Regions from separate parts of the Desulfosalsimonas propionicica genome, predicted to be linked through region 1. Evidence: riboswitches for the same ligand, from Rfam matches in the RefSeq annotation. Region 1 holds a riboswitch; each other region holds the start of a gene.
The links. A riboswitch is a leader RNA that binds a small molecule or an ion and turns the genes downstream of it on or off. The one in region 1 is predicted to bind cobalamin.
Positions count from the first base shown of each region.

Region 2: it holds a riboswitch for cobalamin, as region 1 does, so the genes downstream of both, thiC (phosphomethylpyrimidine synthase ThiC) here and HNR65_RS04720 (TonB-dependent receptor plug domain-containing protein) in region 1, are expected to answer to the same signal.
Region 3: it holds a riboswitch for cobalamin, as region 1 does, so the genes downstream of both, HNR65_RS12045 (hypothetical protein) here and HNR65_RS04720 (TonB-dependent receptor plug domain-containing protein) in region 1, are expected to answer to the same signal.
Region 4: it holds a riboswitch for cobalamin, as region 1 does, so the genes downstream of both, HNR65_RS12460 (hypothetical protein) here and HNR65_RS04720 (TonB-dependent receptor plug domain-containing protein) in region 1, are expected to answer to the same signal.

Region 1 covers NZ_JACDUS010000002.1:297,134-305,066, reverse strand. The annotation lists gene HNR65_RS04720 (TonB-dependent receptor plug domain-containing protein) at 164-2,128, opposite strand; cobalamin riboswitch at 2,281-2,468, opposite strand; gene rsmG (16S rRNA (guanine(527)-N(7))-methyltransferase RsmG) at 2,508-3,179, opposite strand; gene HNR65_RS04710 (DUF4124 domain-containing protein) at 3,612-4,139, opposite strand; gene HNR65_RS04705 (hypothetical protein) at 4,199-4,585, opposite strand; gene HNR65_RS04700 (PilC/PilY family type IV pilus protein) at 4,620-7,933, opposite strand, start outside.
Region 2 covers NZ_JACDUS010000008.1:43,510-51,442, forward strand. The annotation lists gene HNR65_RS12805 (FAD-dependent oxidoreductase) at 1-787, shown strand, start outside; gene HNR65_RS12810 (2Fe-2S iron-sulfur cluster binding domain-containing protein) at 798-2,597, shown strand; cobalamin riboswitch at 2,724-2,908, shown strand; gene thiC (phosphomethylpyrimidine synthase ThiC) at 3,054-4,400, shown strand; gene HNR65_RS12820 (sigma-54-dependent transcriptional regulator) at 4,445-5,830, opposite strand; gene HNR65_RS12825 (ATP-binding protein) at 5,834-7,630, opposite strand.
Region 3 covers NZ_JACDUS010000007.1:24,465-32,397, reverse strand. The annotation lists gene HNR65_RS12065 (TonB-dependent receptor plug domain-containing protein) at 1-790, shown strand, start outside; gene HNR65_RS12060 (TonB-dependent receptor plug domain-containing protein) at 839-2,911, shown strand; gene cobO (cob(I)yrinic acid a,c-diamide adenosyltransferase) at 3,019-3,588, shown strand; gene HNR65_RS12050 (hypothetical protein) at 3,700-3,906, shown strand; cobalamin riboswitch at 4,081-4,283, shown strand; gene HNR65_RS12045 (hypothetical protein) at 4,453-4,794, shown strand; gene cobN (cobaltochelatase subunit CobN) at 4,740-7,933, opposite strand, start outside.
Region 4 covers NZ_JACDUS010000007.1:119,014-126,946, reverse strand. The annotation lists gene HNR65_RS12475 (MotA/TolQ/ExbB proton channel family protein) at 1-597, opposite strand, end outside; gene HNR65_RS12470 (MotA/TolQ/ExbB proton channel family protein) at 594-2,060, opposite strand; gene HNR65_RS12465 (DUF3450 domain-containing protein) at 2,057-2,842, opposite strand; gene HNR65_RS12460 (hypothetical protein) at 2,867-3,130, opposite strand; cobalamin riboswitch at 3,251-3,435, opposite strand; gene mgtE (magnesium transporter) at 3,804-5,114, shown strand; gene HNR65_RS12450 (ArsR/SmtB family transcription factor) at 5,249-5,593, shown strand; gene HNR65_RS12445 (hypothetical protein) at 5,590-5,742, shown strand; gene HNR65_RS12440 (sulfite exporter TauE/SafE family protein) at 5,761-6,516, shown strand; gene HNR65_RS12435 (putative sulfate/molybdate transporter) at 6,529-7,731, shown strand.

The DNA of each region.
Region 1 (7,933 bases):
CGGCGGGCTGTTGCCCGCCGACAGAAAGGGAATAGGAGGAGGAGGTAATTCCCTGTCGTGGAAGCCGCTTCCGGCTTCCCCTGCATTTTTTGGCAAGCCCGGGGATGGCGGCCCCGCGCGTACCGCCTACAGCTTCATGGTAAAGCCGAGGAGAAAATTGATTTTAGTAAGTGTATTTAAGACTTAATGCAAAATTGCGTCCTGGCATTGGATAGCCATCAGTATAGGAATAGTCCCTGTTAAAAAGGTTGTCTATTTCACCCCTCAAGGAAAGGTTTCCGGCGTGATTAAAGTCAGCCAACCGTTTTTCAATGGTAAAATTGGCAACACTAAACTTGTTTTTTTCACGAGGGACCGGATATTCAACATCCTGATCACCGGTGTGGGCAATGTTTAACCGCATGGAAAAACCGTCATTGTCAGAAACAGAAATACCGTATGAAATAAGCAGGTTTGATACATGAGGGAGATCTTCACCAGTTTCATCATCCTCATATTCTGTTAGGTAAGTAAAATTAACATATGGTCGGATTTTCCAGGCCAAATCCCATAGTGTAGCCAGATCATAAGAAAAATTGCCTTCAAATCCAGCAACAGTAGCATCTCCAATATTTTCCCAAGTGGTAATGAATGTTTGCATATCCGTTTTTGTTTCAATCTTATCTTTAAAATCAGTGTAAAAATATGTCAGAGAAAGATCAAAGGCATGATAATACCAGTCCAACCCGGCCTCGTATGTATGGCTTTTTTCCGGATCCAGGTCCGGGTTTCCTTTATAAGGATATGCAAACCCATAGTACTCAATATCATAATCGCCTGCCAGCTCTCTTGCAGAAGGCATTCTGAACCCTTGTCCGTAATTGGCACGAACCTTAAGGTTGTCCATAAAAAACCAGGATAGCCCAACCCTGGGACTTATATTGTCTTCATCCTCTTTTCCGCCCTCCCCTTTTTTCACTTCAACTTCGTAATCATCGTAGCGGAGTCCTCCGGTTATGGTGAGGCGGTCTTCAAAATACCTCGCTTTGCCAAGGATAAAATATGCCGGATTGTCAAACTCAGTTTTTTGGGGGGCGTTCTGACTGGTTTCATAATTGATCCAATCAACACCGGATGTTATGGTATATTTTCCTGGATCCCAGGTAAGCTGAGCTTGGGCGCCCTGAAAATCAGTCTTTCTTTCAAAATTATCAGTATTGGTCGGAATATCATAAAAATTATATTCATCATCACCTGTGAAATACCGTGTTTTCCAGGAAAAGATTCCATTCCTTGCGGTCCCCTCGTATATTAAGTCGATAGACTCATTCAGATTGTCCACGTAGTCATCCGGATCATTTTGACTTAACATATCTGGACTGCCGACTTTGTCTGCCTCATGGCTTGTATACATAAGGCCTATCCGGTTTTCAGGCAAAAACTCATAGCCAAGGTTTAAGCTGATATTTTTCTTTTCATCATAGCCGGTGTTTTTGTATTTTTCATCTTCTGCAGTATCATAATCATCCATGCTGCTAATGCTTGCGGCACCGGAAAAGTCAAAATTTCCACTTTTTCCGGAGAAACCAGCCTTGCTTTCCTGATAGCCAAAACTGCCAAGCGTGCCTTTTGCAAAAAAAGCCGGATTGTCTTTTCCCTGTTTTGTGATCACATTAATCACACCTCCGATGGCTGTAGAGCCGTATTGAACAGATGCGGGGCCGCGTATGATTTCCACTCTCTCGATATTTTCTGTCATGATTGTAGCCACGTTGGAGGTTCCGCTTCTGCGGCCGTTTAACAATACCAATACTTTGCTGTCCAGGTCACTACCCATTGAATCACCCCGGAACCCCCGAATTCCAATGGCAATTTGATTCCCGGGTGTCTTGTAAATATGTCCGATATTTTCTTCTGCCAGTAAATCTCCCAGGTTCGTGGCTGAAGACATTTGGATATCCTCTTCATTTAAAACCGTTACACTGGCATCGACCTCCTGCAAAGGTTCCTCAATGCGTTGCCCTGTAACCACAACCTCTTCCAGTCTCATCGCGGAGAGATCACTGCTGCCACCCGTTTCTTGTGCCATACCTGACAGGGGCCATAACATGCCAAGAATACATGCCAGGCAAACCATCTTTCCTTTCATCGCAGTTTCTCCTTCTGCTCATTTTGGTTGCAAGTTCCGTCCCAAGCCCAAAAAAAATCCCCGGACCGATATTTTCATCGATCCGGGGATGTCCCTTTTTTATCCTCAGATACATGCAGCCGCCGGGTTTTCTGGTCCGCGCATATCCCGGAGGCTATTTTCTCATTCAGGCAGGTCTTCTGACTTTTGGATCATCCGAGTTGCCGCGCCTTCCCCTTTCTTTTTTTGAAAAAGTGGCTTTTTGCGACTTTCGTCCCCAATTACAGCGGCGGGCCCGTCCCCGATTTTAACGAGGTTCCCTTTTCAGCCTTTGTAAGGCACCTGAAATGATATGTTGCGCATATGTTAATGAAACATAACAGGAAAAGTCAAGAAGAAATTACAAATCAGCTTTGACCATCACCACCACCCGGTCAATGCCCAGCCCAGGCAACCGATATTTCTCCAGCCTCACCCGGCCGCCTTCCCCTACTTGCTTGCCAAGCCCGGCGTCTTCCAGCTCAGTCTCATACCCCCTGCCCTTCATGGCCATGAGCACGCCGCCGGGTTTTAGCAGCGGCGCGGCCAGATTCATGAGCTCTGCCAGGGAAGTCACAGCCCGGCTGACCACCACGTCAAACTTTTGATCTTCCCCTGCCAGATCCTCGGCCCGCACATGCCGGGCGCAGATGTTTTCAAGCCCCAGGCGCCGGATAGCATACCCCACAAAGCTGATCCGTTTGCGCCGGCTGTCAATCAGGGTTAAATCCAGCTCCGGAAACGCGATTTTCATGGGAATACCGGGAATGCCCGCCCCGGTTCCCAGGTCCAGCACCCTGGCCCCGGATGCAATAAATTTTGCCGGCACCATGGAATCGAGCATCAGGTTTTCGGCAATTTCCAGAGGATCCTCCACACTAGTGAGATTCAAACGCTCTCCGGCTTCAAGCAGTTCTTCGGCAAATCGTTCCAAATTCCCGATTTTATAATCATCCAGAACGAGTCCAAGCCCTTTTCCTGCCTGAGCCACCCAGTCCTGCCACTGATGCCAGTTGGTCTGCTTTTCTTTCATATGTGGGTCAGCCACATGGCTGTTCTTTTAGTCTGGCAAAGCAAGCATTCGCAATTTGGCTGCCCTGTCATAACCTTTTATTCCCTGCTTGAACCGGTCAAGATCTGTGTTAAAAAAAATTCTGGCCAGATAAAAATTTAATTTTTTAAAGCGCTCGTCAGGTACAAGGCGCCGGAGCCAGATCTCTTTGAGATCAGCTTCATTGTAATGGTTGAAAGGCAGTTTGATGTCATCCACATCCCCGTATTTTACAACCGTTTCCACAAGCAGTGCAGTATCGATTTCTTTCAGGGAAATTTTTTTGGAATAACTCCAAAAGCATGCCCCCATCTAATGCGAAAAGTTGTGATTTGGGATGATGTCAATACCGGGAAATCGTATTGCGGAAAAACCCCTTCTTCCGGATCAATGATGGTGGAAAAAAACTTCTTCCTACCTCTGCCCGGCATTATCCTCTTTATCATTTATACGGCCGTTTAAGCGCTTGATTTTTTCGCTGAACGCCTTTTCCTGCTCGTTATAGCGTCTTATCCTGGAATTGAGCTCACGAATCTTCCGGGCATGGGCATTTCGTTCACTTTTGGTCATGTCATCAGTTGATTTCTGCTTTAGTTCCTGTTTTTCATTTTGCAGTTCTTGGTAAGTCTGCTGTAATTTTTCTCTTTCGCTATCCAGTTGTTTCGCGGTATTTTCTAATTTCCCGTCCCAGGTCTCCCCCGAGGCATGTCTGTTCTGTGACTGATTTCTTTTTCTGCTCTCCGGCCGTGTGCTCTCAGGGCGTGAAGAAACCGAATCAAATTTTTTCAGGGTTTCGCTGCTGTGTTCCGGTATCTGGGAAATATCATCCGTGTAATGCAACTTTCCGTTTTCATCTTTATACTGATAATATTCTGCCTCAACAGGGAGGCTCCATAAAAATAAAACAGGCATAACCAAAATAATATATACGAAAATTTTCATAATAATATCCTTATAATACTTGGCAACAAGCAGCAAACCACCTGAATAGTCCCGGAAGGTCACCTTCGGGATGGGCGTTTAAGTCTTTTTACCTCTATTACCTCCCCCTCATCGTTAAACCGCACACCCACATAGTCGCCCTCTCTGACTCCTGTTGTCCTTGCTTTATTACCGGCAATGTTAAAATTCCTGTCTCCAACCACGATTCTTGTATCGAATTTATAGTCAAGCGGGCCGATAACATCAAAATATTTTCTGGTTGTTTTTGAAAAGTCCGTTTCAGACGAATTGTAATTGGGAGCAGGACGAATCCGTTCTATTTTGACATCTGTCCTGTCGTTTTGTGCACTCGCATTGCTGCAAGGAAATCCGAGGATAACAGCAAATGCAAGAATGCAAGAATAAAAAACAATCTTTTTGGCTATAGGCTTTATTGCAGCATACATAAAACTGTATCCTTTCGATTGAATGAAAAAAGAATTATTGAAGTATACGCCAGTAGACCATTCCCTCCGGCCGCTCTGAAGATGCCTCTTCCTGTATATCACCTGTGGAATCGGTAAGATAATCCATATCCCCTATAGAAGTGGGAGTATAGATCATCTGGTCAAAAGATTTGCCGCTTTTTTCTGCATCGTCGTCTTTATTGACTTTATTATCCCCGGTGGTGTCAAACTGGGGGTTGTTTGAGCGGCCGCCGCTGCATGCGCTGACCCTGTACAGCCAGGAATATCCGCCTGCATCGCATGGGGATTCTGACGGAATAGACGAAATAAAGTTCACAATCCCGGAATCCCGTGCGGAGCCCGAACGAAGCGAGGGATCCCGTATAACCCGGGCGCGCTCATCAAGCAGATTGAAATACCACCCGGCATGATCGGTTTCACTGTCTATATCCCCTTCAGTAGGAGTAAAATAACTAATTGAATTATCAGAAAACATACGCCAATCGCTTCCGGCAGCACTTGCGGTCTGCTCAAGCAGCGTTAAACTGTCCGCGTTGTCAGGCGCGTTTGAAAGGACAGGATTAGCAGCTGTTGCCGTAAATTCTCCCAGATATCTGGAGGCCTGTTCATCTTCAGGCCAGGCGTCCTGCCAGTCCCAAACCCCGTAAAAACTTTGTTGATCGGTATTTTCAAAATCTGTCATTGCAATATACTGTCCGGTTCCAAAAACCACGAAATATCCTTCCTGCCCCGGTTCGCAGCCCATCCGCATAACGTCCGGCTCCACGGTAATGGGCTGGCCTCCGCTGTCATTGCTGACCTTTATAAGGGGTTCTGGATTCGTTTCCGTCCCGTATGCGATCTTCCAGTCACTTATCTCGTATAGATCGTCTCCGTTAGTATCCGTCAAATCAAATTTCCAGAGATTGCCTTTCAAATCGCCGGCATACACGTAATCGGCATACCCATCTGAATTCACGTCCGTTATGGCCGGAGATGACAGCCCGTTGCAGCCGACTGCACCGGTATCTATCTTTGTAACCGACAATAGTGCACCGGTTTCATCGTCTACATCCAGAATATACAATACTGCGCTTTCATTTTCACTGCCGTAGCCGTTTCCGAATATCACCACCCATCCGGCTGCCCTGGTTTTTACAATATAACCGGAGCTGTAGGAATAGCCCAGGTCGCTGTCATCAACAACCCCATCTCCGTTGCTGTCAGCTGCATATTCCCATTTCACAAGATCTGCTGCGCTGACCTCACTTATTGCATCCGAATCGCTCACGTTGAGACCGAAATAGCCCTTGCCGCCCTTGCGAAGCCCGCCGACAAGCAAAGTTGTGGTATCGCTGATCTTTCGCACAAAGGGAGCCCCGTCCACATAAAACTGGTGGCTGTAATCTGTTGAAGCCAGACCAGGCAGACTCCCCTTATCAATAAGAATCTTGGGGATGTAAGCGAACTTTTCTTCTCCGGTTTCTGCGTCAAAGACATGGAGCATACCGTTGTTGGCTCCAACGTAGACAACACCATTATAATACTCAGGGGAAGAATGCACCACGTCACCGAGCTTGCTGGCCCGGGTTCTGTATGTACCTCCGTTTGAAACATTATTTGACGGATCTCCCCGCAGGTAGTTTACAAGATTTTCTTCATAAGGAACCCCGGATTGTCCGTATCGAAACGGAACTCCGCTGGTACCGTCATAAGTAATTATTTCCCGGCTGTCCCATGATACTTCTTCGAGCTCCAAACTCGCACTCCAGATTGTGGACCCGACAGACCCGCTTTCCAGTTCTACCTCTTTGGCCATGACATCTCCGTGCCAGTTATCGGTGTTGTAAATCCCCTGATAAATGGTGGTGCCAACAGTACGCTGGACAGAATTGGTGGCAACAGAAGCAGCCGATCCAAGCCTGGACTCTATATCCTCCATCATCTCGCCCATGGCATCTATTAATTCCTGGGGATTACTGGCGTTAATGTATTTTCCGCGTCCGTTTACCGCTGCATGATACAGATCATCGATCTTGTTCTGCTCTGAATCTCCGGGATTTGGCCAGTAAGGACAGGAGCCCCCCCTCCCGCATTCAGGATATACACTGCGGTCAATGGTTCCGGTTACGCCAAAAGACACTGAATAGGTAATCATATGCTGGTGGGCGGCCTGATCCCAGTTTCGCGTGGGTACTACATCGGAAAGGTCTGGGTTCAGATCGTCTTCGTAATATTTCATGGCAACATCTGCAAGGGTGTTATAATATGAGTCCCCGAACGGATCCCCGTCAAAATCAGTGTCGTCATTTCCGTCTTCATTTCCAATAGACGGATTGCTTCCGTTCCAGTACCCGTCTGTCATGGCAATGCTGAATGCCTGCTGGCATGCTCCGCCCTTGTCCTCTGTAAAATACGGGTAGCTGTCTTCAGACATGTAACCGCTTACATAGGCCGGCATTGAAGAAATTGACGAAGGTCTGAGCCCCCCGCCGCTTCCGCTGAAATATTCTCCCAGCTGTTTCAAACCTGTTCGCAGAGGAGTACCGCCGCTTGAATCCAGCGTGTAAAGAGATCCCAGAAGGCTTTCTGCTTCCTCATACAGGGTGCCATCGAGATCCACCTGAATGGGAAGGGCATGCTGTTCAAGCCGTTTATGGATCGTTAGTATACCGATATAGACGCCCTGCACATCATCTATTACGTTGGCAACCGCATTTTTTGCTGTCAACTCCCTTTTTCGGTAAAATGAATACCAGTTGCCAAAATTGACCCGCTCCTCATTATAGCTGCGACCGGTGACAATTTCAGAAGGCGGATCACTCGCCTTTTCCAGTTCATAGACACTATCAACTTTCATATTGTCGTTTGCATCGTTTATCCTCCAATACTCGATTTCACCGTCCAGATTAACAAGATACATGGTGCCGTCATCTGCCTGAACGTAATAATGAGCCCTAACAAGGTTTATGGGCGAGGGTCCGGAAGAAGGCATAAACGCCACCCCATCTGCACACATCCCGCTGTTGTCTGCTTCCTGGTCGATTTTTACAATTCCCGAGCCGTTAAACTCGATACCCGAAGCAATCTGCACCCATTCACCGTGGTTTTCCTTCTGGTTTACCGAGGCACTGGCCTTTTCAGTGCCATCATCGTAAACCGTATATTCTACATTCTCAAGACGGGAGTCGCCTCCCCCCGTCCAGCGGGCATATACTGTATAGCTTTCAGACGAATCCAGGTTATTCGCAGTCCATGTGGCCGTGTAATTCCCGGAGCCGTCATCTGTATAAAGGTAATCCTCTCCGTACTGTTCTCCGTTTTCCGCAAAAGACCATCCGCTGCCCG
Region 2 (7,933 bases), on a different contig from region 1:
AATGGTGGTTGTGGGCGGCGGCAACGTGGCCATGGACTGTGTTCGGTCGGCCCTGCGAATGGGGGTCAGGGAGGTTCACCTGGTGTATCGCCGGAGCCGCAACGAAATGCCCGCAGACCAGGAGGAAGTGGAGGGCGCGGAAAAAGAAGGTGTTATTTTTCATTTTCTTACCCATCCCACCAGGATCATCTCGGAAAACGGCCGGGTAAAGGGCCTGGAGCTGATCAAAATGGAACTGGGAGAACCCGACAAGAGCGGACGGCGATCGGTGACCCCAATGCAGGGATCGGAATTCACCCTTGAAACCGATGCAGTTGTGCCGGCCATCGGCCAGCAGGTCGAGCATGGGTTCCTTTTGCCTGAAGATGATGTTGATTTCAACAAATGGGGCATGATCGATGTGAAAGAAGATGCCCTCATGACCACCCGCAAAGGAGTCTTTGCCGGCGGCGACTGCGTCACCGGACCGGCCACCCTTATCCAGGCTATGGCCCAGGGCGAACGGGGTGCCGAAGGTATCGACAATTATCTTACCCACGGTCGGATCCGTTTCAATCCGGATCTGCGGATGTCCCGGCTGGTGCATGCCATACAGCCCATGATCAAAAAAGGCGTCTCCATACCCATCAAGCACGAATACCGGGTCAAGGTCAGGGAACTGGACCCCGAAATCCGCAAAAGGATCTTCGAGGAGGTGGAAGAACCCATCTCCGTTGACGAGGCCTATCACGAGGCAAGCCGGTGCATGCGCTGCTACCGGGTCTATTCCGTCATTACCGAACAATAAGGAGTTTTTCATGATTGGATATATCAACGGCAAAAAGGTGGAATTCAATGCCGACGATACCGTGCTGAATGTGGCCAAAAAGACCGGCCACTTTATCCCCACCCTCTGCGAGATGGCCGACATCCGACACGTTCCGGGCGCCTGCCGGGTCTGCCTGGTCGACATCAAGAGGAAAAACGATTCTCACCACCAGATTGTTACATCCTGTACCACACCCATGGAAGAAGGAATGTCGGTGCTCACCCGGACTTCGGCGGTCAGGGCCAAACAGCGGCTTCAGGTGGAAATGCTTTTGGCCGACCATAACCAGGACTGCGCCACCTGCATCCGCCACGGAAACTGCGAACTCCAGGATGTGGCACAGTTCGTGGGGCTCCAGAAGACCCGGTACCACTACCCGCACTTCTACCTTGAGCGAACACAGGACAGCTCCTCCACCGCCATAGAACGGGACATGTCCAAATGCATCCGCTGCTTCCGGTGTGTCACTGTCTGCAGGGAAATTCAGGGGGCGGACGTGCTTGTTATTAAGGAAAAGGGACTGGCCACGGAGATAAGTGTCAGAGATCAGCTGCCCCTGGGCGACTCGGATTGCGTCAGTTGCGGGCAATGCATCCTGGTCTGTCCGGTAGGGGCCCTTGCGGAAAAAGATGACACCGAAAAAGTCATCGATTACCTCTATGACCCCGAGGTGGTGACGGTATTCCAGTTCGCTCCGGCCCTCAGGGTGGCCCTGGGCGAGGAGTTCCATATGCCCCCGGGAGCCAACGTGGAAGGGCAGATCATCACAGGCCTTAAAAACCTTGGGGCGGACGTGGTGTTGGACACCAATTTTACGGCCGATCTGGTGATCATGGAGGAAGGGACCGAACTGCTCAGCAGGCTCAGGGAAAACGGCTGTCTGCCCATGTTCACCTCCTGCTGTCCGGGGTGGGTCAATTACGCCGAGAAAAATTACCCGGAGCTGCGTCCTCACATCTCCACCACCCGATCTCCTCAGCAGTGCTTCGGGGTTATCGCCAAGACCTATCTGGCGGAAAAAATGAACGTGGACCAAAAGCGGATGCGGGTGATCTCCATCATGCCCTGTACGGCAAAAAAGGAAGAGGCACAACGGCCGGAGTTCATACAGGACGGCATTCCCGATGTGGACGTGGTGCTCACCACTCGAGAGTTCGCCCGGCTGCTGAAACGGGAAGGGACAAAGCTTCCGGAGCTTGAACCCTCGGCCTTTGACAACATCTACATGGGTGAATACACCGGGGCCGCGGCCATTTTCGGCACAACCGGCGGTGTAATGGAGGCTGCCCTGCGAACGGTCCACAAGAAGATAACCGGCCTTGAGCTGGGACCCATCGAGATGGAGGCGGTCCGGGGACTTGAACACGTTCGCGAGGCCACCATTGATATGGGCGAAGGCAATCCTACGGTGCGGGTTGCCGTGGCCCACAGCCTCAAGGGGGCCAGGCAGGTGGTGGAGGCTGTTCAAAACGGAGAGGCAGACTACCATTTCGTGGAGGTCATGGCCTGTCCGGGCGGCTGTATGGGCGGCGGGGGACAACCCCGGAGCAAACACGCATACCAGAGTTCCTGGCAGGCACGCCAGGCAGCACTCTATAATATAGATCGTGAAGCACCAGTACGTCAGTCCCACAACAACCCGCTTATCATTAAACTATATGACGATTTTTTGGGCAAACCGTATTCCCACAAGTCACATGACCTGCTCCACACCAGTTACCGCGACCGGAAACGCATAGTTCAACACACCATGAAAAAGATCTGGGAGGAAATCGAAGAGCGGGAATAGTTTGAAATAAAACCTCTCTGGCTTTTGATAGCCGGGGAGGTTTTTTACACATCCTTATTCTGTCTCTTTTTACCCGGCTTGACACCGGCGGCAAAAAGGGATAAAGGTGTTTCAAAAATCAGAAGCAGCAAATGTTGCGGTTCAGGCAAACGGAACGCGGTGCAAATCCGCGGCGCACCCGGCGCTGTAACCGGAAATACCGTCTTTTCGCATCAATGATGCGGCCACTGCAGGCTTAAATCCCCTGCGGGAAGGCAGAGGGCGGGTGAAATCCGGCAAGCCAGAAGACGTGCCTGCAACAGGCGATATCGGAATCCGATGGCAAAGGGTTTCGACGGGAGGAAAATCTCCGGTCGGAGCCCTTTTTTTATTTGGCCGGGGTTTTTGTTTGAATCGGAAAATCGGCAGAACCGACTTTCTCCGAACTCATCAAAATGGATTAAAAAGGAGGCAAACATGGAAACCCAGCTTGAACTCGCCCGGCAAAACCGGGTCACTCCGCTGATGCAGCGGGTGGCCGAAGACGAAAACATGGCCGTGGAGCAGATTGTTCGTCAGGTGGCAGCCGGCCGGATCGTGATTCCCAACAACCCCGGCCGGTCCGGCCAGAAGGTGGTGGGTATCGGCACCGGCCTTCGCACCAAGGTCAATGCTTCCATCGGCACATCCTCGGATATCTGCGATATCGCCCTGGAGGTGGAAAAAACCCGGGTGGCCGAAGCAGAAGGCGCAGACACCCTCATGGAACTGTCTGCCGCAGGCGATCTTGACGCCGTGCGCCGGGCGGTCATCCACAGCACGAGCCTGCCGGTGGGAAACGTGCCCCTGTATCAGGCGTTTCACGACACCATCCGGAAAACCGGTGATCCCACCCGTATGGATCCCGAGTATCTGTTTGATCTTATTGAAAAACAGCTTGCAGACGGCCTGAGTTTCATGGCCATCCACTGCGGGGTCAACCGTTACACCATCGAGCGGCTGCGCCGGCAGAAATTCCGTTACGGCGGCCTGGCCTCCAAGGGGGGCACGTTTATGGTGGCCTGGATGGAGAAAACCGGCAGGGAAAATCCCTTATACGAGCAGTTTGACCGGGTATGCGGGATCATGAAAAAATATGACGCCGTGCTCTCCCTTGGAAATGGCATCCGGGCCGGGGCCATCCATGACAGCCACGACCGGGCCCAGGTGGCCGAGATGGTTATCAACTGCGAGCTTGCCGAAATTGGCCGCGACGCGGGCTGCCAGATGATGGTGGAAGGGCCGGGTCATGTGCCCATGGATGAAATCCAGGGCAACATCATGCTTGAAAAGCGAATGTCAGGCAATGCCCCGTATTACGTGCTCGGCCCGATTCCGGCCGATACCGGTGCGGGCTTAGACCACATCACCGCCGCCGTCGGTGCGGCCAGTTCTGCACGCTACGGGGCGGATCTGATCTGCTACATCACCCCGGCCGAGCACCTGGCCCTGCCCAATGCCGAAGATGTCCGCCAGGGGGTGCGTGCCACGCGCCTGGCCGCCCGCATCGGCGATATCTCCAAATATCCGGAGCGGCGGGAGACCGAGAAAATGGCGGCTTTGGCCAGGCGCGACATGCAGTGGCAGGACCTGGAAAGTCTTTTGATGTTTCCGGAGGAGGCAAGGCGGATCAGGGACTCCCGGGCCCCGGAAAAGGCAGAGACCTGCACTATGTGCGGTGATTTTTGCGCCATGAAAAAGGGCATGGCCTTGTTTGCACAAGACATTGGCGGAGACAAGCAGGCGCCGGGGCGCAGTACCGCCGCACAGGGCGGCGGCGCATAACAGGGCCGGGCGCCGGCTCAAAGCAAAGGGCCCGGCTGCCGGCTTTACCCGAGGCCGTATTTTTCCAGCTTGTTGTAAAGGGTTCTCCGGGTGATGCCCAGCAGCCGGGCCGCCTCGCTTTTGTTGCCCCCGGCCCGTTCCAGGGCGCTGACAATGGCGGATTGTTCCATTTTGTCAAGGGAGCCGCCTTCATCAGCCCCGGCAGCCCCGGCTTGCGTGGCAGCTTGCGGTTGCGCCCGGCCGTTGTTTTGCGAAATGTTTAAGGGCAGGTCTTTTTCCGTGATGTATTCGCCGGGCGACAGGATGACCGCGCGTTCCACCGCGTTTTCCAGTTCCCGTACGTTTCCGGGCCACGGGTATTTGAGCAGATCATCCATGGCCCTGGGCGTAAAGCCCTTGATGGGCTTGCGGTTCCGCCCTGCATACTGGTTTATGAAATGCTGTGCCAGTGCGGCGATGTCGTCAGTGCGTTGGGCCAGGGGCGGAATGTGGAGGTTGACCACGTTTAACCGGTAAAACAGATCCTCCCGGAATTGGCCGTCTGCCACCATCTGCCCCAGGTCCTTGTTTGTGGCCGCAAGAATCCGGACGTCCACGGCAACCGGGTTTTCTCCGCCCACGCGCTGGATTTCACCCTCCTGGAGCACCCGCAGCAGCTTGGCCTGCATGGCCATTGACATTTCTCCGACCTCGTCGAGAAACAGGCTGCCCTGGTGCGCCCGGACAAACCGTCCCTCTCTGCGCTTGTCAGCCCCGGTGAATGCGCCTTTTTCGTGACCGAAAAGCTCGGATTCCAGAAGCGACTCTGTCAGGGCCGCGCAGTTGACCGAAACCATGGGCCCGCTGCTGCGGCTGCTGTTGGCGTGAACCGCCCGGGCAATGAGTTCCTTGCCGGTGCCGCTTGCCCCGGTGATCAAAACCGTGGCCTCAGAGGGCGCGATGGTGACCACCATATCCAGCAGGGATTTCATCTGCGTGCTGACGGAAACAATCTGCCGGCTTTCTGCAAGGTTTTTAAGCCGCGCCTTCAGGTCCTGGTTTTCGTGCTTGAGCCGCGTGTGTTCAAGGGCCCTTTGAATGGTTAACTGCAGTTCGTCAAAGTCCAGGGGCTTGGTCAGGTAATCATAAGCCCCGGCCTTCATGGCCTCCACCGCGGATTGAACCGATGAATAGGCCGTCATGATGACAATGGGGATGGCGGGATTGTAGGCCTTGATCTCCTTTAGGGCATCAATGCCGCCCATCTTCGCCATGCGGACATCCATCAGAATCAGCTCAAATGGGCGCTGCCTGACCCGGTCCACCGCGGCCCGGCCGCCATCTGCTTCGCTGATGTTGTAGCCCCAGGTTTTCAATAAGGTCCTTAAGGTGGTGCGATGGCCCGGGTCATCATCAACCACCAGAATTTCCGAAAGATTTTTGTTTTCCATTTGTCATGCCTCTTTTGTTGCCGCATTGGCTGAAGCCGGCAGGGTGATGGTAAAAACCGTGCCTTCCTCAGGAGAGCTTTTAACAGTGATGCGCCCGTTGTGACTTTCCACTATTTTATGAACAATGGCCAGCCCGAGTCCGGTGCCCGAGGCCTTGGTGGTGAAATACGGATCAAATATCTTTGCCAGATCAGCCCGGTCAATGCCCGGGCCGTTGTCTTGGACCTGGATGACAATGTTTTCATCTGTGCCGGGGCTGCTTGTCACCTTAAGGATGCCGCTGCTTTCCATGGATTGAATCGCGTTTAAATACAGGTTGAGAAGGCACTGGATAAACCGGTCTGAATCAATATCTGCATGGGGCAGGTTCTGGCCTTTGGAAATCCGGATATCAATGTTTTTCTCTGCAGCCTCCTGGCGAACCAGGTGAAGGGAGTGGTCCAGAACCGGGTTGATATCTGCGGGCCGGGCGTTGATTTCCGAAGGGCGGGCAAATTCCAGCAGCTCTGAAATCACCCGGTTCAGTCTGTCGGTTTCCTGGACCATGACGGCTGCGGCATCCCGTGCTTCCGGGTCCTGTGCGTACCTGGCTTTGAAATAAGTGGCCATGCCCTTGACCGAACTCAGCGGATTTCTGATTTCATGGGCGATGCCCGCGGCGAGTTCCCCGACTGCGGCCAGTTTTTCCTTGCGCTGGACAGTCTGCTGCAGATCCTTGATTTCTGTGAGATCCCGTAAAATCACCATGCTGCCGATAAAGGCCCCGTCTTCGTTGATGATGCCAGTAGAGCTCACACTCAGCGGAACCCGCTTTTGCCCCGGCAAAAATATACATTCAAGTTCATGCTCCATGATTTGTTTGTCTGCCTGCTGCCGGCAAATCAGCTGCGCCAGGTTGTCCGGCAGCATCTCGTCTGCAAATTGTCCGCGCACGGATTTGGCATCCAGGCCGGTAATGGATTCGGCCGCCGGGTTATGCAAAACGATTCTGCCTTCGGCGTCGGTTACCATAAGGCCCACCGGAAGGCTTGCGACCACCTGATCGGCCATGGCGCTGGTATCCTGTAGCCGCTGCCGGGTAGTTCTGTAGTTGCGCGCAATGAGCATGATGGCCATGCCTGTAAAGCCCAGGATGAAGAGCACCAAGGAAATAATGGCGGTAATCTTAATGTCCTGCTGCCGGGCCTCGATAAACGGGGTGCGGTCAAATCCGATAAATATGATCTGTTTGTTTTCTTCAGAATTATCCGGGATGCGCCAGGACCGGCCTTGTTGAGCCCGGCCGGGCCGGGGTGCGAACTGGCGCAGGTGTCCCATTTGCCGGCGGTTTGCGTTCCGGCCGGAAAAAGGGTTGAAAAAGCTGTAAACCTCAAATGCCGGTTTTCCGCTTTGTGTTTTAGTCAGTTGCCATTTGGCCGATTCTCCCGGGTTCAGGGCCTCCTGATCGCCGGATTTCACGAAAAACCGGGCATTGATTTGTTCGGGATCACTGTGGGCAAGGATCCGGCCGTTTATGTCGGTAATGGCGATGTAGAGGACATCGGCCTGATCCGCTAGTTCCTGGAGCAGGTACTGAACCTGGTTTTCATTCCAGCCCATGGCCCGCATGCCGGTTCTGGTGCCGGCTTCAAAGGATTTGATCAGCGCAGCGCCTTTTTCCAGCAGAATTTGGGACATGTATTGTTTTTCGCGGTTGTGGTTGCTCACGGCCAGAGACACAACGATGACCAGCAGGATGGCTGCGGCGCTGATAATCATCCAGGGAAACGAGTATATGCTTATGTGCTTTTTGTTGATCATAGTTTATGGGCCTGTAAAAAGTCTTTTTTACAGGTAGAGTTAAGTTTTAAGTGATTAAGTGTTAAGTAAAATCAAGATTTTGTCTTTTATTATTTATTGGTTGTAAAAACATGGGGCGGAAAAACCGACCCCGGCCGCAGGGCTTTCTTCCTGTAAAAATGCCAAGCAGCATAAAAAGCTTTTTACAGGGCAATCATATTGATCCATGCAAATTTAATGCCCTGTGCCGCACATACAAAAATATTTTAAAATACCGGTTAGTTAAATCTTTGCAAGAAGCCTGTTTGCCCCCTGGTGAGTATA
Region 3 (7,933 bases), on a different contig from region 1:
CGACTATGAATACAAAGCCAAGGACCAGAATATAAAATCCGAAGATGAAAACACAACGCCACAGATCGGGATCGCCTACCTGCCTGTCGAGAATCTCAAGTTAAGGATCAACTATGCCGAAGGATTTAGAATGCCGGCACCGGGAGAACTGGCCTATGATATTTTCTCTTATGGAGTGCAATACTCCGGCAACCCCGATTTAAAACCGGAGCAAAGTCAGACTTATGAAGCAGGCCTGGATTTCTATTACAAATATTTTGATGCGTCACTGACTTATTTCCATACTGAATATAAAGACAAGATCAGCGGAACTTTCATCAGTCCCACAGAGTATACCTATCTCAACATTGGAGAAGCCACTGTTTCAGGCTTTGAGGGCGAGCTTTCATATAACCTGGCCCATCTCCTTAATTTGTCAACCTGGCAGATAAAACCTTATGCCAGTTTTGTCTACCTCCTGGACTATACAAATGAAGAAACCGGTGAAGACCTGGAACAGATTTCCGAATACAAAGGGGCGTGCGGGATACGGGTTCACGACTTAGAAGGCTTCTCAGCCGCATTCAACCTGACCTACACAGACCATTTGACTGACTATGGCGGCGAAAAACTGCCCAGTTATGCAGTGGCCAATCTTTCAGTGGAAAAACGGCTTGTCAATTGGGGCCGTTATGGAGACATGAGCCTGCGCGGCGAAATAAAAAACCTTTTTGACAGGGATTATGCCCACAAAGACGGTTATCCCATGCCCGGACGCAATTTTGCCATAGGGCTTCGTTATCAGTTTTAAGTAAGGACAGGCGACAAAAACCAAATCATACGGACATGGAGGACCGCGATGACGTGCCACATAAAATTGTGTGCCAAACTGCTTCTGCTCATACTCGTGTTCGCGTGCGCCCCGACGGGAGTTGCAGCCTTTGCAAATGAGGCAAAAGACGCAAGGGAAAGCACTGGAACGCAGGAACCCGGGGAAGCAAAAACAACCGAAATGGATGACATGGTGGTCAAGTCCACCAAGATCGAGCGCAAAATTGAGCATATCACGGACTCGGTAACCGTTGTCACCGAAGACCGGATCAAGCTGGGGGGCTTTACAGACACAACCGAGATTCTTCGCTTCACCCCCAGTGTCGAGTTCAAGCAGGCCGGCGGCCCGGGCCAGTTCAATTATCCAAAGCTTCGGGGATACGATGATGGTCATTTTCTGGTGCTTGTCAACGGTATGAAGATCAATGAGGCCTATGGTGCCGGAACCGGCCATTTTCTCGGGCATATCGACCCCCGACTGATCGGATCCGTGGAAATTCTCCGCGGCCCCCAGGCCTCATTGTACGGCTCGGATACCACAGCCGGCGTGATGTCCTATACAACCATAAGCGGGGAACCTGGTGTTCATTACAATGTGGGGACCGAATACGGCTCCCTGGAATGGAAAAAGGGATACGGCAGCGTGCGGGGCGGTAGGGAGACCTGGGATTATGCCGTGGCTGCGGCCTACACCGACAGCGGCGGGGTCCACGACGAGGAGTATTACAAAAACCTGTCCCCTGCCCTTAAACTCGGCTGGCATCCCGGCCCTTTTGATGTGGAACTGGCCTATTTGTATGTCAAAAGCGAGTTTCAGGCGGCTGAACTCAATGAATCCAATGAATTCCTCGAGAACCGGGATGCGCATTATGCCTTTCAAACCCCGGACCCGAATAACGCCAACGAGTATGAACATCACATCACCACCCTGAATATCTCCCACCGGATCAATGATGCCTTTCGCCAGAAAATGATGCTGGGCTGGTTTGAGAAAGATCATTACCGCAATGACAAGGATGATGGTCTGCTGGGATATGAAACCGCACCCTTTGACAATTTTACCTATGACGGGGTCGCATATAATAAGGGTGAGGCCGTTCCGATTTACGATAAAGGTACAGGCGAGGCATATGGCTACGATCACAAGAATCTGATGACGGACTACAACCTGATATGGGATATGCAGATAGGCAATGCCGGTTCCAATACCATGCTTTACGGGTTTGAATACCTGTACCAGGAAGGCGGGAAATGGGGGCGGTATGGCGATGTCTCAGCGGATACTTACAACTACTCATTTTATGTCAATGACCAGTTAATGCTCCTGAATGACGCCATGATTATTTCCGCCGGCCTGCGGCGGGATGAACATGAAGTCTATGGCAGTGAGACCACCGGCAAGCTCGGCTCGGCCTATACATTTCTCCGGACCGGGACCACCCTGTTTGCAAACTACGGGACCAGCTTCAGGGCCCCCACGTTTTCCAACCTCTATGATCCGTCCTATGGAAACCAAAACATCGAACCTGAGACCGGCTGGACAGTTGAAGGCGGTGTTCGCCAGGAATTCATGAACGGTCGGTTAAACGCGGAACTGACCTATTACTACTCGGAATTGGATGATGTCATTGTTTTTGATCACACCATCGTCAATCCAAGACGGGACTCGGGTTATGGCCAATACGCCAACCGGGATTCCCAGGAAGTCAGCGGCCTGGAATTCTCATTTGGCGCAGCCCTGACCGACCACCTGAATCTTCGCGGCAACTACACCTATACCGGATCGCACAGCAAAGAGGCCGGAGAACGCTACCGAACCGTCCAGATCGCCAGAAATAAAGGCAATATCAGTCTTTTTTATGAAACGGCAAAATACAATTTCGGGGTTACCGGCTATTACTGCGGCCCGCGACTGCGCTGGAAAGGGGACCTCGAAATGGAGGATTATTTCCGGCTGGATGTTTCCGGCCGCTACGAGGTTTATGAAGGCCTGAACCTCTATGGCCGCATCGAAAACCTGCTGGACGAAGCCATCGAAGAAGGCCTCGGGTATGAACAGCCTGGTTTTTACGCAATCATGGGCATTGAATATTCTCTTTAGCATCAACTGAAATAGCTGCGCCATGAAATCCCTTACGCCATAGGCGATGTGAAGACGAAATTTCAGGGCAGCAAAATCGACCTCATGACCGCTGCCCAGGTTGCAAAATGGCAGCTGAAATGGCGACTGGAGGAACAAATCAAATGAAAAAAAGATTGAAAAAAGGATTATTGATGGTGTTTACCGGAGACGGCAAGGGCAAGACCACATCCGCCCTGGGCCTTTCCCTGAGAAGCGCGGGCCATGGGCTTAACGTCTGCTTCATCCAGTTTATCAAAGGCTCCTGGAAATACGGGGAGATGGATGCGGTGGGCCGGTTTGACGGCCTGATCGATTTCCACGTTATGGGCCGTGGCTTTACCTGGAAATCCGACAACCTGGAAGAGGACAAGGCGGCTGCGCGCGAGGCCTGGGCGTTTGCCCAAAACGCCATAAATTCCGGCAAGTATCATCTGGTGGTCCTCGACGAGTTTACCTACCTGCTCAACTACGGCATGGTGGATATGGATACGGTTCTCTCGGCCCTTGCGGGCAGGCCTTCCGGGATGAATGTGGCCGTCACCGGCCGCGACGCCCCGAAGCCGCTCATGGCCGCGGCTGACCTGGTATCGGAAACCAGGGCCCTCAAACATCCCTATCAAGCGGGGATCACGGCACAGAAAGGCATCGAGTTTTGACTCTCCATCGCCTGCTCAACTTCAGTACCCATCCGGGCGAAACCGGGTTGACCCATATCTGATTGGAAAAACAAAATTTTTATTAAGGCCAAAATTCGAGGGGGTATTTTTATGTATCTATACTGGCGCATACAGCAGGACCTGAACTGCCTGGGCGAAGTGATCCGCTTTCATGATCCCGCCTTTGCCAACGCCTTTCACAAATGGGTGCGCAAGAATTTCAACAGCATTGCCCTGGCAGAAGACTTTTACCCGGACGAGGACTCCTCCAGGCACTTCATGGAAACCAATCATGCCGGAACTGAGACAACGGTCTGACCCATTGTTATAAAAATCGCAATATACGGAAAAGGCGAACTCGGTAAATGCTTGCCCGGATCTGGTCTTTGGCGACGAGGCTTTTATCAGCTGTTTCCGCGCCCGGCGCCACCCGGTTGCAGACATAGCTCCTTTTTTCCGGAACTTTCCCTTGACAGTCTGCTGTGCAGCCAATATGAATAAAAGTGTTAGGGTGTAGTTTGCTTAATAGGGAATCCCGTGAAAGCCGGGAGCGGTCCCGCCGCTGTAACCCCGATCCGTCTCATGATGACGGAGACCTTTTCAGCCTTTGTGCGCCACTGTAGGGCTCAAGCCCCATGGGAAGGCCGCTGAGAAGGCGGGGGAGCCAGAAGACCTGCCTTGACCCATATATCGGTGTTTCTGCGGAGCTACAGATGCCGAACCTGATGGACAGCTCCGAATGGACAAATTGTTCCATTCGCAATAGATGAGGGCCAAGAAAACTGGGTGCAGCCCTCCAGACACCGTTGCACGTGTCTGGAGGGCTTTTTTATTTGGAAAACCCTTTAAAATAAAGAGGCTGCTATGATGAAGCTTTTTGCCGCCCCTAGCCATCCGGCATGGCAAATGAGCGAACCTGTCTATGTTATTCGGTACGGCAAATTTTTCCGCACGGTGTATCACCCGGAGGGATGGTCGGATGTGCCGGATTACGAACTCAGCGTTGATGGCAGGATCTATCGCACACCCCATCACAAACTGGGGGCAAGCGAGGAGGCGGATTATGTGATCGGAAGGGACCATGGGCTCTACCGGGCAGCCGGCCATCCGGATAAGGACGATGCTTCTGCTGCTGCGCCGGTTTTTCCGTTTCACTCAGCCTGCTCGTCGGTTGCCGCCTCAACCTCGCCTTCCGCATCCAGATAGGCATTCCTGAGGGCATCCAGGGTTTCCGCGTCCGTCCGCCACATGCCTCGCTGCACAGCTTCCAGGAGTTTATTCAGGATGTTTTGCAGGGCATAGGGGTTGACCTGCTTCATCCATTCCTGCATATTCGCGTCCAGGGCCACTTTCCGGGCAAAGCGCTGATACATCCAGTCATCCACCACGCCGGCGGTAGCATCCCAGCCCAAGATGATGTCCATGGCCTTGGATATATCGCCCGCGCCTTTAAATCCGTGGCGTTTCAGACCTTCCAGCCATTTGGGGTTTAACAGGCGCGCGCGGAAGATATGCCGGGCTTCCTCAGTGGTGGTGCGGACCGCTGCCCGGTCCGGATCGGCCGAGTCGCCGGCCAGAGAAAAGGGTCGGCCTCCGGTCACCGCGTGCACGGCCGTGATCAGGCCGCCGTGGTAGTTGTAGAAATCCGTACAGCTCATCATGTCCTTTTCCCGGGTGTCCTCGTTTTTAACCGTCACCGACATCCGGGAAAGTGCCTTGCGGAAGCTCTTTTCCGACGACTCGCCAAAGCTGTTTTTTCCGTAGGCATAAGAAGAGCACTGAATATACATATTGCCCAGGTCATCAACCGTCTCCCAGGCCTTTGATTCCACAAGCTGGGCCACGCCCGCGCCATAGCTGCCGGGAGCAGAGCCAAAGATGCGGTATGTGGCCTGACGGAAAGCGTCTATTCCTTCAAGCCCTTGTCCGGCCAGCTCCGCCAAATCCAGGGTGACATGGCGACGGATAAAATTGGTCTCAGGCGCCTCGGCAAGCGCAGCCACCATCTGCACCGCCTGATCGATCAAGTCCACAAGCAGCGGAAAGGCATCGCGGAAAATGCCGGAAATTCTCGGGGAGACGTCAATGCGCGGCCGGCCGAGTTCGGCTGCGGGAATAATTTCAACACCGCGCACATTGCCGGAGCCTTTCTGCCATACCGGCCGAACTCCCAAAAGATAGAGGATTTCCGCCACATCATCACCCTTGGAGCGCATGGTCGGGCTTGCCCACAGGATCAGGCCCACGCTGTCCGGATAGCTTCCGTGTTCGTCAAGGTAACGCGCCATCAAGGCATCCCCCAGTTTGCGGCCCACTTCCCAGGCCGCAGGGGTGGGAATCTTCTGAGGGTCCACGGAATAAAAATTTCGACCCGTGGGAAGAATGTGCGCCTGTCCGCGGCTGGGAGCCCCGGACGGGCCGGGCGGCACAAAACGGCCCTCCAGAGCGCCAAGACAGGCGATCCTTTCGTTTTCCGTCTGCTGAAGCCGCGGAGCCAGATCATTTTGGACAAACTCAAGGGCTTCGGTCACCGCCGGATGGGCTTTGCCCAGATGCTGCCGCTGGGCCTCCACTGCCGCGTCCGCTTCTTTTCCCGAATTCATCAGATCCCCTACCAAATCCTCACAAAGCTGCCGGGCTTTTTCCAGCACCTGGCCCCCGGTCTCAACAGCCGCGCCGATTACCGGCCGGCCCCGGCTGTTAAATACCTGTTCGGGGTCATAGCCCAAGGCCCTTAAAACCGCTTCGCGAAGCGAGGGCACCGATCCGTTGGCCAGGCGCATGATCTGGACCAGGGTCCGGATCAATTGAGCATTCTCCGGCGGCCGGCCCAGGGTATGCAGGCCGTCTGCAATGGTGGTATCCGATATTTCTCCCAAATACTCATGAAGGGTTTCAATAAAGGCGGCCACGTCGGAAAGAGCGGCTTTGCGAGTGAGGTTCAGGTCATTTACAAGATCGGCCGCTTCAGCGGCCTCCCATATCATGGGCGCCAGGATCTCCAGCTTGGCCGGGTCCTGGACTGCGGCCTCCTGATATTCCAATAGCCGATTTTCCAGATCCGCCAGCTCCTCGTAGAGCCCTGCGTTTGTCAGGGCCGGCGGCAGGTGATCAATTATACAGGCATAAGAGCGACGCTTGGCCTGGGTGCCTTCGCCGGGGTCATTTATTATATAGGGATAGATATTGGGCAGATCCCCTATGGCAAGATCCGGGTAGCACTCCGGCCCAAGGCCCACGGCTTTTCCCGGCAGCCACTCCAGGCTCCCGTGTTTTCCCACATGGATCACTGCATCCGCGCCAAAGACCTCCCTGATCCACCGGTAGTGGGCCAGGTAATGATGGGGCGGGGCCATGTGCGGGTCATGGTAGAGCTTGTCCACTTGCTCTAAATATCCCCTGGGCGGCTGAATGGTGATAAACAGATTGCCGTTTAAAAACCCGGGGAAAAGCAGTCGCTGCTCATGGACAAAAAGATCGCCGGGCACCGGCCCCCAGTCCGCCTGGATTTGCTCCTGAATCGGCCGGGGCAGTGCCTTGTGCCATGGCTTATAATATTCCGGGCCGGCTGTTGCCCGGGACCGGTCGGCCATCTGATCGGGCGGGAGAAAGCGCTGGTCACAGGTCATGCAGGCAGTCAGCGCCCGGGCCAGCTCGTTGCCGTCCGTATAGAGATGATCCACCCGGTAGCCCTTTCCGTTCATGGCCGCCACCAGATCCGTGACGCTGGCAAAAGAATCCAGCCCCGACGCGCAGCCGATGCGATCGTTTCGCGGCGGGTAATGATGAAAGACAATGGCAACTTTTTTTTCCGCGTTTTTCTTTCGGCGAAGCGCCGCCCAGTTCAAGGCAAGGCGAACCATCGCAGCCGTGCGATCCGGTATGGGGACGTACTTGTTCACCGCCGCCCCGCTGATCGGGTCCGTGTCCACACACTGTTTGGCAGCCACAGGCACGGTGACAATCACACCGTCAAGCTCGGGCTGGGCCACATTGATGGTGATATCCACATTGTTCAACCCCTGCGGGTTTGCCTTCCATTCCGCTATGGGCCGGGTGGTGGCCATGGCCTGGATGACAGGCACGCCCAGGCGCTCAAGCAGCCCCCGGTATTCAGGTGCTGCCGCATTCAGGCTGAACATGACCGGATTGATCAGCACATCAATCAGCGGCCGGTCGTCTGCCATGAAAAACTGCGCCATCACGGAATCAGCGCCCTTGTTTCCGAGCAGCCGATCCTTGAAGCGCACGTGGAACACGCAAATGACGTTTGCCCCCTGAGACTCTGCCTCCCGGACAATGGCGTCAATGTGCGCCTTGTTGTTGCTCGTCCAGAAATTCTGAT
Region 4 (7,933 bases), on a different contig from region 1:
CAGATAGTAGCCGATGACAGCGGTGCGCTGCTTTAATTTCTGCGCCCTTCGCTCTAAAAAACCCTTCATGTACATTCCGGGGATAGCCACCAGCAGCCCGGTTTGGGTTGTGATCAGGGCCTCTGAAATTCCCCCGGCCATGGCCCTAGCATTTCCGGTGCCAAACACGGCGATTACGTCAAATGTGACGATCATTCCGATAACCGTTCCCAAAAGCCCCATTAAGGGCGCTGATGCAGCCAGGGCGCCGATGGTGGCAAGATGGTCGTCCATGGACCGGTTGATCTTCAATACGGTTTCATCGAGTATGAACCGGTCCAGGACCGGATCGCCGCTTCTGCTGCGTATAAACTCTGCCACGAGCACCGAAATGGCTCCCTGGTAGTGGGCCGGATCCGGCATCCGGTTTTCTGATATATGCGCCCAGGCCGCTTTCGAACTCATGTTTTTGCGATAAAGCCGCCTGAAGTGCAGGACCCGGTCTATTATCAGCAGCCACATAACCAGACTTAAAGCCGCCAGCGGAAACATTACAATTCCGCCGCTTTCAAAATACTGGCTCATCCGGTACAGGGCTGTGAACAGGTCCTGGATCATTTCTGCCGGTTTTCCCCGCTGTTGTGTTCATGCCCCCCGCGGCTCTTGTGGGCCATGTTGACCAGGGCCACCGCGTTTTGCTCCATTTCCCCGATATCTTTTTCCACCGCCCGGTTAAGCCAGGTATGGGCCATGAGCATAGGTATGGCAACGGCCAGTCCCAGCATGGTTGTTACAAGGGCCTCGGAGATTCCGCCGGACATGATGCGCGGATCACCGGTGCCGTGGGTGGTGATCACGTGGAAAGTGTTAATCATGCCGGTAACTGTGCCCAAAAGCCCCAGAAGCGGGGCAATGGCCGCCAGCATGCCCAGGGTGGACAAAAATCTTTCCATGGGCGGGATTTCCCTTAAGATCGCCTCCTGCAGGGCGTTTTCCATTTCTTCCCTGGGCATGTGGCAGCAGTCAAGGCCCGCGCTGATAACACGCGGAAGCGGCTTTGTCCCGTGGCCGTCGCAGGCCTGCCTGCATTTTTCAAACCTGCCCTGTTTTACCAGTTCTTTAATGGAGCGCATGAAACCTTCTGCATCAAACCTTCTGCGCAGCAGAAAAATGGTTCTTTCGGCGATAATAAGAAGTCCCAGGCCCAGCAGAAACAGGATCGGCCATACAATGGGGCCGCCCTCCGAGATCTGCTCTGAAAGGCTTAACTCATGGGTTAGCTGGCGCAAAGCGCCTCCCCGGGTGATATCCATGGGCACGGCCATGGACTTGCCGTCCATGTAGTCGTTGATTTTTCGCTGCATTCCCCCCGGCGGAAGGCTGGACAGGGCAAAGAGCTGCCCGCTGCCGGGAGAATGTTTCAGAAAACCGGTTTCCTGGTCAGTCCTGTATGCTGCTGTAAAATTGCCTATGAGCAGTATCCCGGCCCTGGATTCCTCTCCTGAGCGGTCAATAATGGTGCCGCCTTTAACCCGGACGTTTCCGGACAGCCGGACCTGTTTGTAAAGGACTTCTGCCATCATCCGGATATCTTCCATGCCCGGAAATTTGCGCTTTTCTGCGATGCTTTCAAGAAGTGCCCGCGCCCCGGGCGCCAGGGGGTTTTGGAGGCTGCCTTCTGCAAGACCAGTGATATCGTCTGCATTGGCCTTTATTGTTCCCGCCAGTTCACTTACAATCCTGTCTGTTTCAGCCAGCTCGCTGTCAAGTTCCTTTTCCCTGGCGGAAAATGCTTCCATGTCTTTTTCCAGGGAGGCGATGTTTTCCTCCTGTTGTTGGGTTTCTTTCTCCAAACCGGCAATGGCCTGTTTGAGGCTCTTTCTGTTTTTCGTGATTTCCTGCCGGGTTTGCCCGGCTTCTTGTTCAGCGGCCCTTTTTTCCTGTTTTGCCTGATTTTCAAGCTTCTGTCTCTGCATGCGGGCCTTTATCTGCAGCTCGCGCATGTCCTGCTGGGCAAAAACAGGGGCGCAGGAAAAAAAGACACAGGCGGCAGTAAATACAGTCAGAATCTTTTTTTTCATTTTACCACCATCCTTCCCAGCGGCAGAGTGAGCAGTTCGGCCGGCTGCCGTTGGGCGGCGATGTCAATGGCTGCGGCAATATTGCTGTTGTGTGTCGCAGGCAGCTTTTCCCATCGGTTTTCCGCCGCATTGAACCAGCCGCATTCCTCCTGGTCCATGGTCTGGTAAAACAGGCTGATTCTTCCCAGGCGAAAAATATTTGCCCTGAGGCTGCGGCCGTCCACCTCAATGCTTTTTTGATAGGCCTCAATGGTGTTTCCGTATTCAGCCTCCACCAACAGGGCTTCCATGACCCTGCGGTATTTTTCGCTCACTGATTTGCCGGGATCTGCCATCAATTCCCCGATCCGGTCCAGTCTTTTTTCCCGCTCCGCTGCAAGAAAGGGCAAATCGTTTTCAACCACCTCTTCGAGCCTGTCTGCGGTCTGCAAGATAAAGGGTTCGATGTCTTCGGTGATCTGCTCTATATCTGCGAGCTTTTTTTCCTTACCGGCAATCCGCTTCTCAGCAGCAGCCTTTTTTTTCTCCAAAAGCGCCCGCTCTTTTTCCAGCCGTGTTTTTTTGTCCTGAAGCCGGTCATAAGCAGCGGTCAGTTCCTGTTTTTCTTCCTGCCACTGTTCGCGTTCTTTCTGGGTCTGTTTGCGGGTCTGCACTGACTCGAAGACGTTGCTGCGCACCTTTTCGCCGGTATCGCCGCCTTCCGCGGTTTGCGCGGGGCAGGTGCCGGCAAGAAACAAGGCCAGGAAAACGCCAGCCAGTATCGCCGTAAATTTCAATTTCATGATCAAGCTCCTGATCCCGTCATTTTATATTTTCAAATATGATGGAAAAGTGAAAAGCCCAATATCTGCGATGCGCCGCATTCCTGCGACACAAAAAAAAGCCACGAGGACAGATACAGGTCTTTTCTCCTGTGTCAGCCTTCGTGGCTTTTGTGTACTTTTCTGCATTTGTACACGCCCCGGGCCTGCACAAATGATGCTGTTTTTAAAAAACGCTTTATGGAAATGCTTCTGATTTCCGATTGTTTTAAAGAAATAGGCATAGTCAAAAGTTCCCGTTGCTGTCAAGACAAATCTCTTCAGGGCGCAACAGCCAAATAAAAAATCCCGGATCGCTTAAACGATCCGGGATTTCCCTTTTTTATCCGCAGATTGATTCCGGGGCACAACCTTGCCAGCACAGTCAAACCCCTTGCATCTGTTCAGGCAGGTCTTCTGGCTCACGGATCAATCTACCGGCTGCGCCTTCCCGATCTTATTGACCAGTGGCATTGTGCAGCTTTCGTCCCCGTTTACAGCGGCGGGCCCGTCCCCGATTCACACGGGGTTCCCTGTTCGGCTTTGTTAAAAGCACCCGGACAGATCAAATTTTAAGTATATGTTTATAATAATACAAAAAACGCATTGTCAAGGGGAATCGTTTCCCTTTGCCCTTTCCGGCCCACAAGCGGTCGTTTCCGAACTGCGCGCCCGGCGTCACGAACAGATGCCAACGCGGCTGTGCTTGTGATCACCTTGCATTTTTGTCCTCCTTTGGTTTACAAGGAGAGTAACGATCACACAATTGAAATAAGATGGCGCCATCGAAAAACTTATTCTTTACGAAACTGTCAAATAAAGCCGGGGACTGAAAACAAAGTAAACGGGATCAAATGATTTCCTTTTTGAATGCGGAATATTTACAGGAATTTACAACTACGCAATGCGCGTTACCTGTTAAATGACCAGGTGAGGAGTGCCCATGGAACAGGAATCTTCTTTGCTTCCGCTGGTAGAAAAATTCTTTGAGCACGATACGGCTGCCGCTGCGCGCAGCCTGGCGAGAATGACCGAAGAAGAGGCGGTTGAAGTTCTGGGTGCGCTGCCGGCGCCGCTGGCCGTGCGTGCCGTTCGCCATCTGCAGGTCGGGTACACGGCAGCGCTGCTAAAAGACGCAGAACCGGCTATATTCCGGGAAATTGCATCGTCTCTGGATCCCCAGCTGGCTGCAACCATTTTCATGCATCTACCCAATGAGGCCCGGGAGCGCCTGCTCGAACATATACCCGGAAAGCTCAAAAAACAGATCCAGGAACTTCTCACCTATCCCGAGGACAGCGTCGGACGGCTCATGACCACGGATTTCCTTTCCTTTCACAAGGAGGTTACCGCCCGGGAGGCCGTCGAAAAGATCCGCTCTCTTGCCAGAAAACGGCTGCCCGCTTCTTATGGCTATGTCGTGGATGAAGAAGAACGCCTCGTTGGCGTAATGAACATGCGGGATCTGATGCTGGCTTCTCCCGAACAGCCCCTGGAATCGATGATGCGGACAAACGTATTTTCGATCCATGCCTTTGTTGACAGGGAACAGGCGGGCAACGAGCTGTCCAAAAGAAGATATTTTGCAGCCCCGATTGTTGACAGCGAAAACCATATGCTGGGCATCATCAAGGCCGAACAGCTGATCCATGGCATTCAGGACGAGGCCACAGAGGACTTCCAGCGGATGTTTGGCGCCGGAGCCGATGAACGGCCCTTTTCACCAATTCTTTTTTCTCTGAAAAAACGTCTGCCCTGGCTGCACGTAAACCTGGCCACGGCCTTTCTGGCGGCCGCCGTGGTGGCCATGTTTGAGGGCCTGATCGCCAGGCTCACCATCCTGGCGGTTTTTCTTCCTGTGGTGGCCGGTCAGGGCGGCAACGCCGGCGCCCAGTCCCTGGCTGTGGTGATGCGGGGATTGGTCATGCGCGAGATTCCGGGCAACAAGGTTTCAAAGCTGATCCTGAAGGAAGGGGCACTATGTGCGGCAAGCGGCGTGGTTATCGGCCTGGTCACGGCAATGGTGGCCTGGGTCTGGAACGGCAACCCTTTCCTGGGCCTGGTCATCGGCCTGGGGATGTTTTTCAACCTGGTGCTTGCCGGGCTGTCCGGTGCTGCAATCCCAGTGCTGATGAAAAAGCTGGGACTTGATCCGGCACAGTGCTCCAGCATCATCCTGACTACTGTGACCGACGTGATGGGATTTCTGATTTTCCTGGGCCTGGCCGCCGCATTTCAGGCGCAGCTGATTTAGGCAAACATGGATTCCGCATAGCCGGGATTCACCATATATCAATACCGCCTCAACTATGCATAAAATTTTTCCCATTGACAGGCACGCGCCTGCATAATAGTATCTGCGTAATTGCTTAATCAAATGGAGGATGGATGCCAACTGCGGAAAATGCTGCGCGGATATTCAAGGTTTTGTCTGTGGACACGCGCGTGCGGATGATCGATCTGCTCAAAACCCGCACCCTGTGTGTCAATGCAATGGCCAAATCACTGAACATCTCGCCAGCGGCCGTGTCCCAGCATTTGCGGATACTGCGGGACGCAGACATCGTGATCGGCGAAAAACGCGGTTATTTCGTCCACTACCGGGTCAATGAAGAAACATTGGCCAAATGGCATAAAACCGCAAACCATCTGCTGGACCCAAGCCCGGCCAAACCCTTTATCATCGCCGGGTCATTAAAAAATTCAAATTCAGACAAAGGAGGTCAGTCATGAGTCAAGACAACAATTGCTGCCAAAACCCAGAACTCTTAAAAAACGCACCCGAAAAATGCACGAACGAACAGATTCGCATCTGCCACGGAGACGTTGAGAACCACGCCTGCACGTGCAATTCCCCGAAGCAGGAAAAAAATGAAAAATAAGCTTTAGGCGCTGCTGCCATGAACATCTCTGTTGCCCTGTTTGGGGCCATATTTTTCATCTCGTTTCTGCTCACCATGGTGGGGCTGGGAGGCGGACTGATATTTTCCCCGCTTTTTGTGATTTTGGGATTTACAAAAAGCGCTGCGGCTTCCGCCTCCCTGTTTTTAAACCTGGTGGCGGCCGGATCAGCGGCCTATGCCTACGCACGCAAAAAAATGGTGGATTTTTCCCTGTCCATCCCTTTGATCGTATCCTCGGCCCTGGCCGCACCCGTGGGCTCCTTTTTAAATGTCCGCATCGCCCTTGGCCCGTTTCTTCTGGTCATGGCCGCAGTGCTGGCTGCAGCCGGCCTTCGCATGCTGTTTTCCCCGCAGGGGCAAGACGAAGAAAGCTATTTGGCGCCATGGAAAAAAATGGCCGGCGGTATTGTCATCGGCGCGTGCATCGGCCTTCTGGGCGGACTTCTGGGAATCGGCGGGGGCGTTTTTGTGGTGCCGCTTTTAATTTACGTACTCAAAACCCCCACCAAAATTGCAGCGGCATCATCGACGTTTATCGTGTGCTTTTCTTCGCTCACGGGCTTTTTGGGCTATGTGTCCATGGAAGCCATCAATTGGTGGTTTATCCTGCCTGCGGCAGTTGCCTCTTTTGCCGGGGGCCAGGCCGGAGCCAGGCTGATGAGCACCCGGCTGAAGGGAAAAACCATCCGGGTTTTGTTCAGCCTGGTGCTGTTTGCCCTGTGTGCCAGGCTCTTGCACCAGTACTTTGCATAGCCGAAAGGAAGCATGATGTCCGAGACTTTCAGATTCAACCGCATGGAGCTTGCAGGGTCCCTGGGGGATCTGGGCACACTTCTGCCCATTGCCATTGCCATGGTGCTTGTAAACGGGCTCGACCCCCTGGGCCTGTTTTTGAGCATCGGGATTTTTTTCATCCTCTCAGGGATCTATTTCGGTATCACGGTGCCGGTCCAACCCATGAAGGTCATCGGCGCCTATGCCATTGCCACATCGCTTAGCGCAGACCAGATTCTTGCCTCGTCTCTTCTCATGGGGGTTTTTCTTTTGATCGTCGGGGTGACCGGGGCAATTGATCTGATCCGAAAAGCCACGCCGCAGTCGGTCATCCGGGGGGTTCAGCTTTCCACGGGTGCGCTTCTGATTTCCGGCGGCATCAAGTTCATCATCGGAACATCACGGTTCCAGGAAATCCACGACGCAGTGGAGCCATACCTGGCCTTCCAGACCATTGGTCCGGTTCCGATCAGCTTGATCATCGGCGGTATCGCCGCAGTTATAACCCTTCTTTTGCTGGACAACAAAAAATTCCCAGCAGGCCTGATCGTTGTGGCCGGCGGCCTTGCAGCCGGCCTGGCCCTGGGGGCAAGAGTGGATTTCGGAAATGGCGGAATCGGGTTTCACGTGCCGGAGTTGTTTGCCTTCGGACTGCCGGGAAAGGTTGATTTCACATTTGCCCTATTTGCCCTGGTTCTGCCCCAGCTTCCCATGAGCCTGGGCAATGCGGTGCTTGCATATACGGATCTTTCCAGGGAGTATTTCGGAGAGCGATCCAAAAAGGTAACCAACCGGAGGGCCTGCATCAGTATGGCACTCGCCAATTTCATGAGCTTCTGCCTGGGCGGGATGCCGCTTTGCCACGGTGCTGGCGGACTGGCCGCGCATTACCGGTTCGGGGCGCGGACAGCCGGCTCTAACCTGATGATCGGCCTGATCTTTGCCGTGCTGGCGCTCGTGCTGGGCGAAAACATCATCAGCGTGCTGAACCTGCTGCCCATGGCCATTTTAGGCGTTTTGCTGGTGTTTGCCGGATCTCAGCTCAGCCTGACCATTATGGATCTTACCAGCCGTAAGGATTATTTCGTGGCCACCCTGATTCTGGGTATTACCCTGGCATCTAACCTGGCTGTCGGTTTTATTGCCGGGATGGTCGTGGCTTGGATACTGAAGTGGGACAGACTATCGGTTTAGGTCAAATCATGTGTTGTAAAAAAGATATAGATGACATACTCGGACAGGTGCAATTGTGTAAAAGTACCGGGCATATGCGACGGCTGCTGGATACAGCCATGCAATGCCAAAATTGCCGGGAAACCATACAGACCTACGGAGAAAGCATATACAATTGCAGATGCCGCAATAATTTTCGTATGGAACTTCAAAAAATGCTTTT